One region of the Mesorhizobium sp. M8A.F.Ca.ET.207.01.1.1 genome, then DNA from elsewhere that is predicted to be linked to it. Evidence: predicted binding sites of a transcription regulator. Region 1 holds the regulator's gene; the other holds the start of a gene.
The links. The regulator PhoB, encoded in region 1, activates phosphate uptake and scavenging genes when phosphate is short. The targets are predictions, from matches to a motif close to TGTCATNNANCTGTCAT.

Region 2: a site for PhoB is predicted at 2,141-2,157, ahead of phnC (phosphonate ABC transporter ATP-binding protein). Genes of this name have one in related genera too.

The regions. Positions count from the first base shown of each region.
Region 1 covers NZ_SRUS01000009.1:80,661-86,285, forward strand. The annotation lists gene xylF (D-xylose ABC transporter substrate-binding protein) at 1-122, opposite strand, end outside; gene EN850_RS24770 (ROK family protein) at 387-1,631, shown strand; gene phoB (phosphate regulon transcriptional regulator PhoB) at 1,897-2,586, opposite strand; gene phoU (phosphate signaling complex protein PhoU) at 2,605-3,312, opposite strand; gene pstB (phosphate ABC transporter ATP-binding protein PstB) at 3,338-4,141, opposite strand; gene pstA (phosphate ABC transporter permease PstA) at 4,138-4,989, opposite strand; gene pstC (phosphate ABC transporter permease subunit PstC) at 4,993-5,625, opposite strand, start outside.
Region 2 covers NZ_SRUS01000002.1:216,337-221,961, forward strand. The annotation lists gene phnE (phosphonate ABC transporter, permease protein PhnE) at 1-130, opposite strand, end outside; gene phnD (phosphonate ABC transporter substrate-binding protein) at 186-1,094, opposite strand; gene phnC (phosphonate ABC transporter ATP-binding protein) at 1,205-2,062, opposite strand; gene EN850_RS05945 (DUF1868 domain-containing protein) at 2,192-2,902, opposite strand; gene EN850_RS05950 (DapH/DapD/GlmU-related protein) at 3,049-3,666, opposite strand; gene phnL (phosphonate C-P lyase system protein PhnL) at 3,663-4,370, opposite strand; gene phnK (phosphonate C-P lyase system protein PhnK) at 4,690-5,466, opposite strand; gene EN850_RS05965 (alpha-D-ribose 1-methylphosphonate 5-phosphate C-P-lyase PhnJ) at 5,463-5,625, opposite strand, start outside.

The DNA.
Region 1 (5,625 bases):
CAGCGCTCTTCCTGGAAGTTGGACCAGGAAACGCCGATGACCTTGTCCTTCGCCTGCGCGACCGACACCAGTGTCAGCGACATGGCGACACCCGCCAGGATGGCGGCTGTGAATCTCTTCATGATATCCTCCCTGCGCCGCGTATGGCGCGACCAAACTGGCCCGAAGGCCGGCACAAAGGCTCTATTTTTTCGAGCCTCGAAAAAACACTGGTCCATCACCGGAACACTGTCAACATCGATTCTGATGGATTTTGAGGTGCCGGAAATTTTTTTTCGAGCCTCGCAATAAATAAATGACAGCACCGGCCGCTTCTGCCAGTGTTTGACCCTGTTGCCGGAGGTATTCGAGGGGGATCAAGAACCGCGGCAACCGGGAGGGAAAGCATGTCGGTGGGAATCCGCCACGACGATCTGCGCCGGCGCAACCGCGCAATGGTGATTGCAGCCGTGCGCCGGGATGGTCAGCCCTCGCGCACCGAGATCGCCGCCACCACTGGCCTCAGCCACTCGACCATATCGGCGATATCCGCCGACCTGATCGGCGAAGGTATCCTGACCGAAGGCAAGCCGAACGAGGCCGGCTCACTCAAACGCGGCCGGCCGCAGGTTGGCCTCGGCCTCAACCCCGAGGCCGCGGCTGTGATGACCGTGGTGCTGTCGCTGAATTTCCTATCCGTCGCCGTCATCGATTATGCCGGCCAGGTGGTCGCCGAGGAGCAGCGCCGGCTGGACACGCTGACCATGTCGCGCGAGGCGCTGATCGGCGAATGCACGGCAATAGTGCGCCGCCGCATCGAGGACCCCGATCTCGATGTCCGCAGTGTTGCCCGCATCGCGCTGGCGATCCAGGGCATCACCGACACCGAGGCGCGTGCCATGCTGTGGTCGCCGATCACGCCGCAGACGGACATTGCCTTCGCCGACATACTCGAAGCCGAATTCGGCATCCCCGCCACCATGGAGAACGACTGCAACATGATGGCGGTGGCGTTGCGCTGGCGCGACCCTCAACGCTACCGCGACGACTTCATCGCCATCCTGCTCTCGCACGGCATCGGCATGGGCCTGGTGCTCAAGGGCGAACTGTTCACCGGCACCCATTCATCGGGCGGCGAATTCGGCCACATGATCCATCGCCCGGGCGGCGCGCTCTGCCGTTGCGGGCGGCGCGGCTGCGTCGAGGCCTATGCCGGCAACTATGCCATCTGGCGTAATGCCAGGCAGCTTGGCGAGGACGCCGAACCGGTCGCCGATGTCAGCGACGCGCAGATGCGGACACTCGCCGCGACGGCAAGGGAGAAAGACGGACCGGAGCGCGAAGCGTATCGCAAGGCGGGCGAGGCGCTGGGCTATGGGCTGGGCAGCCTGTTCGCGCTGATCGACCCGGCGCCGGTCGCCATGGTCGGTGTCAGTGCCGCCGCCTTCGACCTGATCGAGCCGGCCTTGCGCGAGGCCATCGCCCAGACCGCCGGCGGCCAGCATTCGGAATCGATTTCCTTCGACACCGAGCCGAACGAACTGCCGCTCATCCGCGAAGGCTGCGCCATGCGCGCCTTGACCTTCGTCGACCAGGAGATTTTCGCGCCGGGCGTGCAGGCGAGAGGCAGTGCTGGGAAGAGCGTCGCCTGAGCGAACGCTCCGGTGAATCACCACCAATGCTGGAGGTTGGCCGAGCGCCCTCAAGGTCGTCATCCCTGGGCGGAGCAGCCGCGAAGCGGCGTCGCGGAGACCCTGGGATCCATGCCGTGACCTCGATCGTAGAGTGCAACGGCGCAGAATTCTGCACTGCGGCGACGCGTCGAGGTCCCGGCACGGATCCTCGGGTCTGCGCCGCGTCGCTTCGCTCCTTGCTCCGCTCGTGGATGACGAAGTCAGGGGCGTAGCCGCCCTCGACCTAGTCTTCCCTGATCGCGTAGCCCGCCCCGCGGATGGTGCGGATGACGTCGGGCATGCGGCCATTGTTGACCGCCTTGCGCAGCCGGCCGACATGCACGTCCACCGTGCGCTCGTCGATATAGATCGTCTCGCCCCAGACATTGTCGAGCAACTGGCTGCGCGAGAACACCCGGCCGGGATGGCGCATCATGAATTCGAGCAGCCGGAACTCGGTCGGTCCGAGCCGGATTTCGCTCTTCTTGCGATAGACCCGGTGCGATTCACGGTCGAGCACGATGTCGCCGACCTTGAGCACGCTGGACAGCACTTCCGGCTTGGCGCGACGCAGCAGCGCCTTGACCCGGGCCATGAATTCCGGCGTCGAGAACGGCTTGACCAGATAGTCGTCGGCGCCGGTCGAAAGGCCACGCACGCGGTCGCTCTCCTCACCGCGCGCCGTCAGCATGATGATCGGCAACCTCTCGGTCTCGGGCCGCATTCGCAGGCGCCGACAGAGTTCGATGCCGGAAACAGCCGGCACCATCCAGTCGAGCACCAGGAGGTCGGGCACATTCTCCTGGAGGCGGATCTCGGCTTCGTCGCCGCGCGGCACCACCTCGACCTGGTAGCCTTCCGATTCCAGATTGTAGCGGAGGAGCACGCCGAGCGGCTCCTCGTCCTCCACCACCATGATGCGTGGCGCGATCATTGGCAGATCATCCTATCGTCAAGCCGCCGGCGCCGACATCGCCGTCTCGTCCTGCTTCGGACGATTGGCGGGCAGTTGCGTTCCGGTCAGCACATAATACGCATTCTCGGCGATGTTGGTCACATGGTCGCCGATGCGCTCGAGATTCTTGGCGCAGAACAAGAGATGCGTGCAAGCCGTGATGTTGCGCGGATCCTCCATCATGTAGGTCAGCAGTTCGCGGAACACCGAGGTGTATTTGACGTCGATGCGTTCGTCGTCATTCCTGAGCTTGGCGAGGGCGGCGGCATCGCCGGCCGCATATTCCTCGACCACGCCCTGCACCTGGATCAGCACCAGCTGCGCCATGGAATCGATCGAGTGCGACAGGTCGCGCGGCGTGGCGGTGAGGCCGACGGAACCGACACGCTTGGCGATGTTCTTGGCAAGGTCGCCGATGCGCTCGAGGTCGCCCGCCATGCGGATCGAGCCGACGACATGACGCAGATCGTCGGCCATCGGCTGGCGCTTGGCGATCAGGGTGATGGCGCGGTCGTCGAGTTCGCGCTGGCGCGCATCCATGATGGCGTCGTCGGAGACGACGCGCTGTGCCAGCGCGTTGTCGGAATTCAGCAGAGCCTTGGTGGCGCCGCCGACCATCGTGCCGGCGAGATCGCCCATGTCGCTGATCAGCCTGCTGATCTGTCCGAGATCCTCATCGAAGGCTGCGACTGTGTGTTCGGCCATGATCCTGGTCCTCGTATGCGTGATATCAGCCGAAGCGGCCGGTGATGTAGTCCTGCGTGCGCTTCTCGCGAGGCGACGTGAAGATCTTCTCGGTCTTGTCGAATTCGACCAGTTCGCCCAGATACATGAACGCCGTCTGGCGCGACACGCGCGCCGCCTGCTGCATGTTGTGGGTGACGATGACGATCGTGTAGTCGGCCTGCAGCTCGTCGATCAGTTCCTCGATCTTGGCGGTCGACAGCGGATCGAGCGCCGAGGCTGGTTCGTCGAGCAGGATGACTTCCGGCTTCACCGCCACGGTGCGGGCGATGCAAAGACGCTGCTGCTGGCCGCCCGACAGGCTGAGGCCGCTGGCGTTGAGCTTGTCCTTGACCTCGGTCCACAATGCCGCGCGCTTCAGCGCCTGTTCGACACGGCCGTCCATCTCGGACTTGCTGATCTTCTCGTAGAGACGGACGCCGAAAGCGATGTTCTCGTAGATCGACATCGGGAACGGCGTCGGCTTCTGGAACACCATGCCGATCTTGGTGCGCAGGAGATTGAGATCCTGCGAGCGGTCGAGGATGTTCTGGCCGTCGAGCAGCACCTGGCCGTCGGCGCTCTGCTTCGGGTAGAGCTCGTAGATGCGGTTGAAGACGCGCAGCAGCGTCGACTTCCCGCAGCCCGACGGGCCGATGAAGGCGGTGACGCTGCGCTCGGGCAGCGACAGGCTGATATCCTTCAACGCCTTCGACTGGCCGTAGTAGAAGTTGAGGTTCTTGACCTCGATCTTGGCCTTATCCACGGCCACTTCGGGCGTGTTCAACTCGGTGGACAACATCGGTTTCATCTGTCCTCTCTGCGTCCGGTAAGGCTGCGGGCGAAAATGCTCAGGCCGAGAACCGTCAGGGTGATTATGAGTGCGCCGGTCCATGCCAGTTGCTGCCATTCCTCATAGGGGCTGAGAGCGAACTGGAAGATGGTGACAGGCAGGCTGGCCATCGGCGCGTTGAGATTGCTCGACCAGAACTGGTTGTTGAGCGCGGTGAAGAGCAGCGGCGCCGTCTCGCCGGAGATGCGGGCGATGGCGAGCAATATGCCGGTGACGATGCCGGAGAGCGCGGCGCGGTAAGCGACAGATTTGATGACCACCCAGCGCGGCGCGCCGATCGCGGTGCCGGCTTCACGCAGCGCGTTCGGCACCAGGTTGAGCATGTCCTCGGTGGTGCGCACCACGACCGGAATGACCAGGATGGCCAGCGCAACGGCGCCGGCAATGGCGGAGAAATGTCCCATCGGCCGCACCATCAGCTCGTAGACGAACAGGCCGATGATGATCGATGGCGCCGACAACAGGATATCGTTGATGAAGCGCACGATGGTGGTGAGCTTGGAGAAGCGGCCGTATTCGGCCATGTAGGTACCGGCGAGCACGCCGATCGGCGTGCCGACGATCACGGCGATGATCGTCATCACCACGCTGCCGTAGATGGCATTGAGCAGGCCGCCGGCGTCGCCGGGCGGAGGCGTCATTTCGGTGAACACGGCCAGCGAGACGCCGGACAGGCCCTTGTAGAGCAGCGCGCCGAGGATAAGCGCCAGCCAGGCGAGGCCAATGCCGGCGGCGACGACGCACAGCGTCATCATCACGCCATTCTTGCGCTTGCGGCTTTGGTGAAGCGATGCGGCTGTCGACATCGGTCAGGCTCCCGTACGGGCGTCGATGCGCATCAGCATGTAGCGTGCGATGGCAAGGATGAGGAAGGTGATGACGAACAGGATCAGGCCGAGCGCCACCAGCGAGGAGGTGTAGAGATCGCCAACGGCTTCGGTGAATTCGTTGGCGATGGTTGCCGAGATCGTCGTGGCGGGCGCGAACAGCGAAGTCGAGATGCGGTGCGCGTTGCCGATGACGAAAGTGACGGCCATCGTTTCGCCGAGCGCACGGCCAAGGGCGAGCATGACGCCGCCCATGATACCGATCCGGGTATAGGGAATGACCACGCGCCGCGTCACTTCCCAGGTCGTGCAACCGATGCCGTAGGCCGACTCTTTCAGCACCGACGGCACCGTGTCGAACACGTCCTTGGTGATCGAGGTGATGAAAGGCAGGATCATGATGGCGAGGATCATCGCCGAGGTGAGCAGGCCGATACCATAGGGCGGGCCGGCAAACAGATTGTTGAGCCCGGGAACACCATGGAACAGCCAGATGATAAAGGGTTGCACCGTCGTCTGCAGGAACGGTGCCAGCACGAACAGGCCCCAGATGCCGTAGATGATCGAGGGGATGCCGGCGAGCAGTTCGACCGCCATGCCAATCGGGCGCCGCAA
Region 2 (5,625 bases), on a different contig from region 1:
TGGAAAGCATCGCGGCAAGCAGGAGGCCGACGCCGAGCACGGTATAGAACCGGCGCAGCGACGTCTGGCGTCGCCAGGTATCGGCCGTCTGGTGAATGCCGTCGGAGGGGGCTGTCACGGAAAGGGTCATGATCGGAGATGCAAAAAGGGCGGTGTTTTGAACACCGCCCCTTCCGATTTCGCCGTTAGCCGCCGATGGCTGCCTTACGGGCTTCGACGATGACGTTGTAGAAGTCGGGCTTCACCGGAACGTAGCCGGTAAAATCGCCGCCTTCGACGCCTTCGAAGCAAGCCTTGTCCTTCTTGGGCAGATCAGTGAAGAAGGCGGTCAGCTTGGCGGTCATGTCGTCGCCGAGCGCGGTGCGCACGACCAGCGGGCCGTTCGGGATCAGGCCCGAGCGCCAGACTTCGACGAAGTCGTTGGGGTCGACGGCGCCCTTGGCGACTTCCTTGTGGAAAGTGCCGGAGGTGTAGCCGTTCTTGAAGTCGCCGATGCCCGAGGAATCGTCAACCGCGACGTCGACCTTGCCATCACGCACGGCCAGAACGTTGTTTTCGTGGCCGCCATTGAACTGGGTCGAAGCGAAGAAGGTCTCGTTCGAAGCGCCGGTGTCCTTCGGAATCTGGGTCAGCGGGATCAAATAGCCGGAAGTCGAATCCGGATCGGCATAGCCAAGCTTCTTGCCCTTGGCCGACTTGATGTCGGTGATCCCCGAGGTCTTCAGCGCCAGGCCGATCGAATAATAGCCGGTGGCGCCGTCGGTCTGCTTGGTGGTGAGGATCGGGGTGACGGCTTTCGGGTCCTTCAGGACAACGCTGGCATAGCCGGAGGCGCCGAGTTCGGCGAAGTCGAGCGTGCCGCCGAGCAGGCCCTGGATGACGCCGTCATAGTCGGCGGCGGGAAACAGCGAAACCTTCTCGAAGCCGAACTCGGTCTTCAGGTGGTCGGCCAGGCACTGGTAGTTGCGCAGCCGGTCGGTTTCGTTTTCGCCGCCGAGAATGCCGACGCGAAATTCCTTCATGTCGGCGGCGTGGGCAATGCTGGTGGCCATGGCGAGCACCGAAACGGCGCCGAAAACCATCTTCCTGAACATTGATGTCTCTCCTGTAAGTTCCGGCCCCGCGCCGGCAGCGTTCTTGATCTTGACAAGTGCCCTTGACGCGGGCGGACGATCCAGGCGCTCGCTACTGGCCCGTAACGGGCTCAGTATCCCGGGAATGCGGGTTCGAGCGGTCCGGCGGATGCGGCGATTTTCTGCTTGAAGGCAGCGCTGGTGGAGGTGATGGTCTCCGATATCTCGCCGCCATTGCTGTCAGCGCCGTAGACAAGACGCACAGCTTCGCGGTTGAGCTCTTCGGGCGGCCCGTCGAAGACGACCTTGCCGGCAGCCATGCCGATGATGCGGTTGCAATAGGTGCGGGCGGTATCGAGCGTATGAAGATTGGTGACGACGGTTATGCCTTCGCGCAGATTGATGTCCTGCAACGAATCCATCACCACCTTGGCATTGAGCGGGTCGAGCGAGGCGATCGGCTCGTCGGCCAGGATCACCCTGGGCTGCTGCATCATGGCGCGGGCGATGGCAACCCGCTGCTGCTGTCCGCCCGACAGGGTGCCGGCGGGCTGAAGTGCGGTGCGGGCGATGTCGAGCCGCTCGAGCGCGGCGACCGCTTCCGCGCACTCGGCGCGCGAAAACATGCCGAGAAGGTTGGACAGGGTCGAACGGTGGTTCAATTTGCCGAGCAGTACGTTGGTCAGCACGTCGAGGCGCGGCACCAGGTTGAATTGCTGGAAGATCATGGCGCAGTCGCGCTGCCAGCGGCGCAGCGGCGACCCGCGCAACCGGGAAACCTCGGCGCCGTCAAAAAAAATCGACCCCTGGCTGGGGTCAACAAGACGGTTGATCATGCGAAGCAGAGTTGATTTGCCCGCGCCCGAACGACCAATGACACCAACCATCTGCCCCTGCGGGATCGAGATGTTGACGTCGCTGACGGCGGTGTTCTTGCCAAATCGTCGGCTGACACCGCGGATTTCGAGCGTGGCAGAGCTTGCTGACATGGGCTGGTTCCAGTCCGGTCCATATTGATCGTCAGGCACTCGCCTAACGCAGCCACATGAACCTGCCATGTCGCCAGCATGTCAGTTTTGTTACGCTCCACAGATACGACGGCCGCGTCCTGCTGGCGATCAGCCGAGCACCAGCAATTCCTCGAAATGCTTCATGTCGCGGAATGCGCAGAAGGCGGGCGGCTTGATCTCGATCACCGGGGCCTCCCGGCCGAAAAGCGCCAGGCTCTCATCGAACAGCGCCTGCCAGGCAGCAGCCCTGTCGTCGGCGAGACGCTGGATCTGATAGGCGAAGGTGACGTGGAAGACGTAGGCCTCATGGTCGGGGTGCCGGTAGCCGAACGGCACAGCCAGTGCATCGCGCCATGCACGCATGATGCGCACATCCTCGTCGGTCGCGCCGGCAACGGTGAGGCCGGTCGGCACGATCTCGACCACCTTGATATTGAACGGGCCGGCGCCCTGGAAGCCTCTCAGGCGCTCCAGATAGAGGCGGGTCATGGCGTCGATGCCGGTGTCGAGCGGCACGTCCCGCGGCCAGAAGGGCAAGCGGCGGCGATATTCGATGATACCCTGAAACAGCGTCATGTGCAGGCTGGAAACCGGCGTGAAGGCGAGGCGGTCGGCGTCCGGCATCGCCATCATCCGATCGCGCACCGCAAGCACAACGGCTTCCGATGGTGAGCCGCTGACCAGATGGCTGACGACGGTATTGCCGGGTTCGATCAGGAAATTGCCGGAAGTGTCATAACGCGTGCCGAGATGTGTCGGCGGCATCGGATTGGAGCCGGCAAAGAATCCAGCGAGCGAGGGTCTGACAGTGTCGGGCATGGCGATCTCCTTGGGAGATGGCGTCCTGTCCGAGTCCTGTGTCAGGGATATGAACAGGGCCGCCATATGACGATGATGTGGGCGGCTATGTCTCTTCACCTGACACAATTCCAGGAAAACCGGTTCTCCCTTTTCCTGGAATTGTCCTATCCCTCGTACTTCTCCAGGAACGCCTCGGCGGACAGTTCGCGGAAATCGTCGAGCGAGGCTCGCAGCCTGGCATGGTCCCAATCCCACCAGGCAAGCGCCTGGTAGCGTTCGGCGGTGCGGCGGTCGAAGCGTTCGCGGATCGGTTTGGCCGGCACACCGGCGACGATGGTGTAGGGCGCGACGTCCCTGGAGACGACCGCTCCGGCGCCAACCGCGGCACCGTCACCGACGGTCACGCCAGGCAGGACGGTCGAGCCGTGGCCGAGCCAGGTGTCGTGGCCGATGGTGACGCGCTTGGCGCGACGCTCAGCGAAGAATTCGCTCTCATGCTCGGCGTCATCCCAATAGTCCGACGCGCGGTAGGTGAAGTGGTGCAGCGTCGGCCGCCAGGTCGGATGGTTGGTGGCGTTGAGGCGCACGCTTGCCGCGATGTTGGCAAACTTGCCGATGGTCGCGCACCAGACGGCGCAGTCCTGCATCATGTAGGAATAGTCGCCGAGTTCGCTTTCCGACACCCGGCTGCGGTCGGCGATCTCGGTCCAGCGGCCGAGCGTCGAGTTGTGCACCTCCGCTGAGGGGTGGACCAGCGGCGTCTCCGACAATTTCCTGGTCATGCGGCGAGTTTTCCCGGGGCGAAGGCGGTGACGTCGATGATGCGGTCGGCCACCGCCTCGCGCACATCGTGGTCGTGGAAGATGCCGAGCAGGGCGACGCCGGCCAGCTTCTTGGCGGCGATGAGTTCGATCACCACGTCGCGGTTGGTGGCGTCGAGCGATGCGGTCGGCTCGTCGAGCAGCAGGATCGGATGCTCGGTGATGAAGCCGCGCGCGATGTTGACGCGCTGCTGCTCGCCGCCGGAGAAGGTTGCCGGCGGCAGCATCCAGAGTTTTTCCGGCAGGTTCAGCTGGGCCAGCAAGGCGCGGGCCTTGGCTCGGGCGGCCTCGCGCTGCTCGCCGCGTTCGACCAGCGGCTCGGCGACGACATCGAGAGCCGAGACGCGCGGCACGGTGCGCAGGAACTGGCTGACATAGCCGATCGTTTGCCGGCGAACGGAAAGCACGGTGCGCGGGCTGGCATGGGCGAGATCGATCAACCCGTCCTCGTGCGTGACGATGATCTGGCCTTCGTCGACGGCGTAGTTGCCGTAGAGCATCTTCAGGATCGAGCTCTTGCCGGCACCGGAGGGGCCGCCGAGCACGGTGCATTCGCCCGCCTTGATGGAGAAGGAGACGCCGGAGACGACAGGCAGCTTGATGCCGTCGCGAAGATGCATGGTGAAGCTCTTGGCGACGTCGGAGACAACGAGAGGGGTCGGCATCAGAAGGTTCTCCAATTGTCGTCGGTCGGCGGGAGGATACGGCTCTTTCTCCCCGTCACTATACGGGGAGAAATGTCCGGCAGGACAATGAGGGGCAGCGCCGAGGTCCGGTTGAGAAGTTGCTTTGGGCAGGGCGAGGCTAACGGGACAGCATAAGCGTCCACAGCGCGCGTTCCCGCCACGTCAGCGTCGCCCCTCATCGCCCTGCCGGGCACTTCTCCCCGTATAGTGACGGGGAGAAGGGGCGGTGTCGGGCGGTTTCGCCAATCTCCAACGTTGCAAAATGCGCCTGGCAGATGGGGGTGACCTGGTGCCATCGTCACACCTGAAGTATCGAGGAAACGAGCAATTGCGTGTAGGGCGCGCGCGGATCGTCGAGCACACGGTCGGTGAGGCCGCTTTCGACCACGCGGCCGTCCTTCATCACCATCATGCGCTGTGACAGAAGCCGCGCCACGGCAAGGTCGTGGGTGACGACGATCGCGGCAAGACCAAGGTCGGTGACCAGACCGCGCAGGAGATCAAGCAGGCGGGCCTGCACGGAAACATCGAGGCCGCCGGTCGGCTCGTCCATGAACACCAGCCGTGGCCCGGTGACGAGATTGCGGGCGATCTGCAGGCGCTGGCGCATGCCGCCGGAAAAGGCGCGGGGTTCGTCGTCGATGCGGTCTTCCTCGATCTCGACGCGCGACAGCCAGTCGACCGCAGTGGCGCGGATCTTGCCATAATGGCGGTCTCCGACCGCCATCAGACGCTCGCCGACATTGGCGCCGGCCGAAACCGTCATGCGCAGGCCATCGGCGGGGTTCTGATGGACAAAGCCCCAGTCGGTGCGCATCAGGAAGCGGCGCTCGGCCTCGCTCATGCGGTAGAGTTCGCGGAACTGGCCGTCACGCATGCGGTAGCTGGCGGTGCCGGAGGAAGGCAGCAGCCGCGTCGACAGGCAGTTGAGCAGCGTGGTCTTGCCGGAACCGGACTCGCCGACGACAGCCAGGACTTCGCCGGGCCACAGGTCGAAGGAGACGTTGTCGCAGCCAACGCGCGAGCCGTAGAATTTGGAGAGCGCCGAGACGCGCAACAGCGGTTCGTCGGTCATTGGGCCGGCTCCATGTTTGCTGGCGCCAGATGGGTCTCGGGGGCAAGGTGGCCGCGATGGCCCTCTTCGCGCCTCTTCTCGCAGTGGTCGGTGTCGGAGCAGACGAACATGTGGCCGCCATGGTCGTCGAGGATGACCTCGTCGAGATAGACGTTCTCG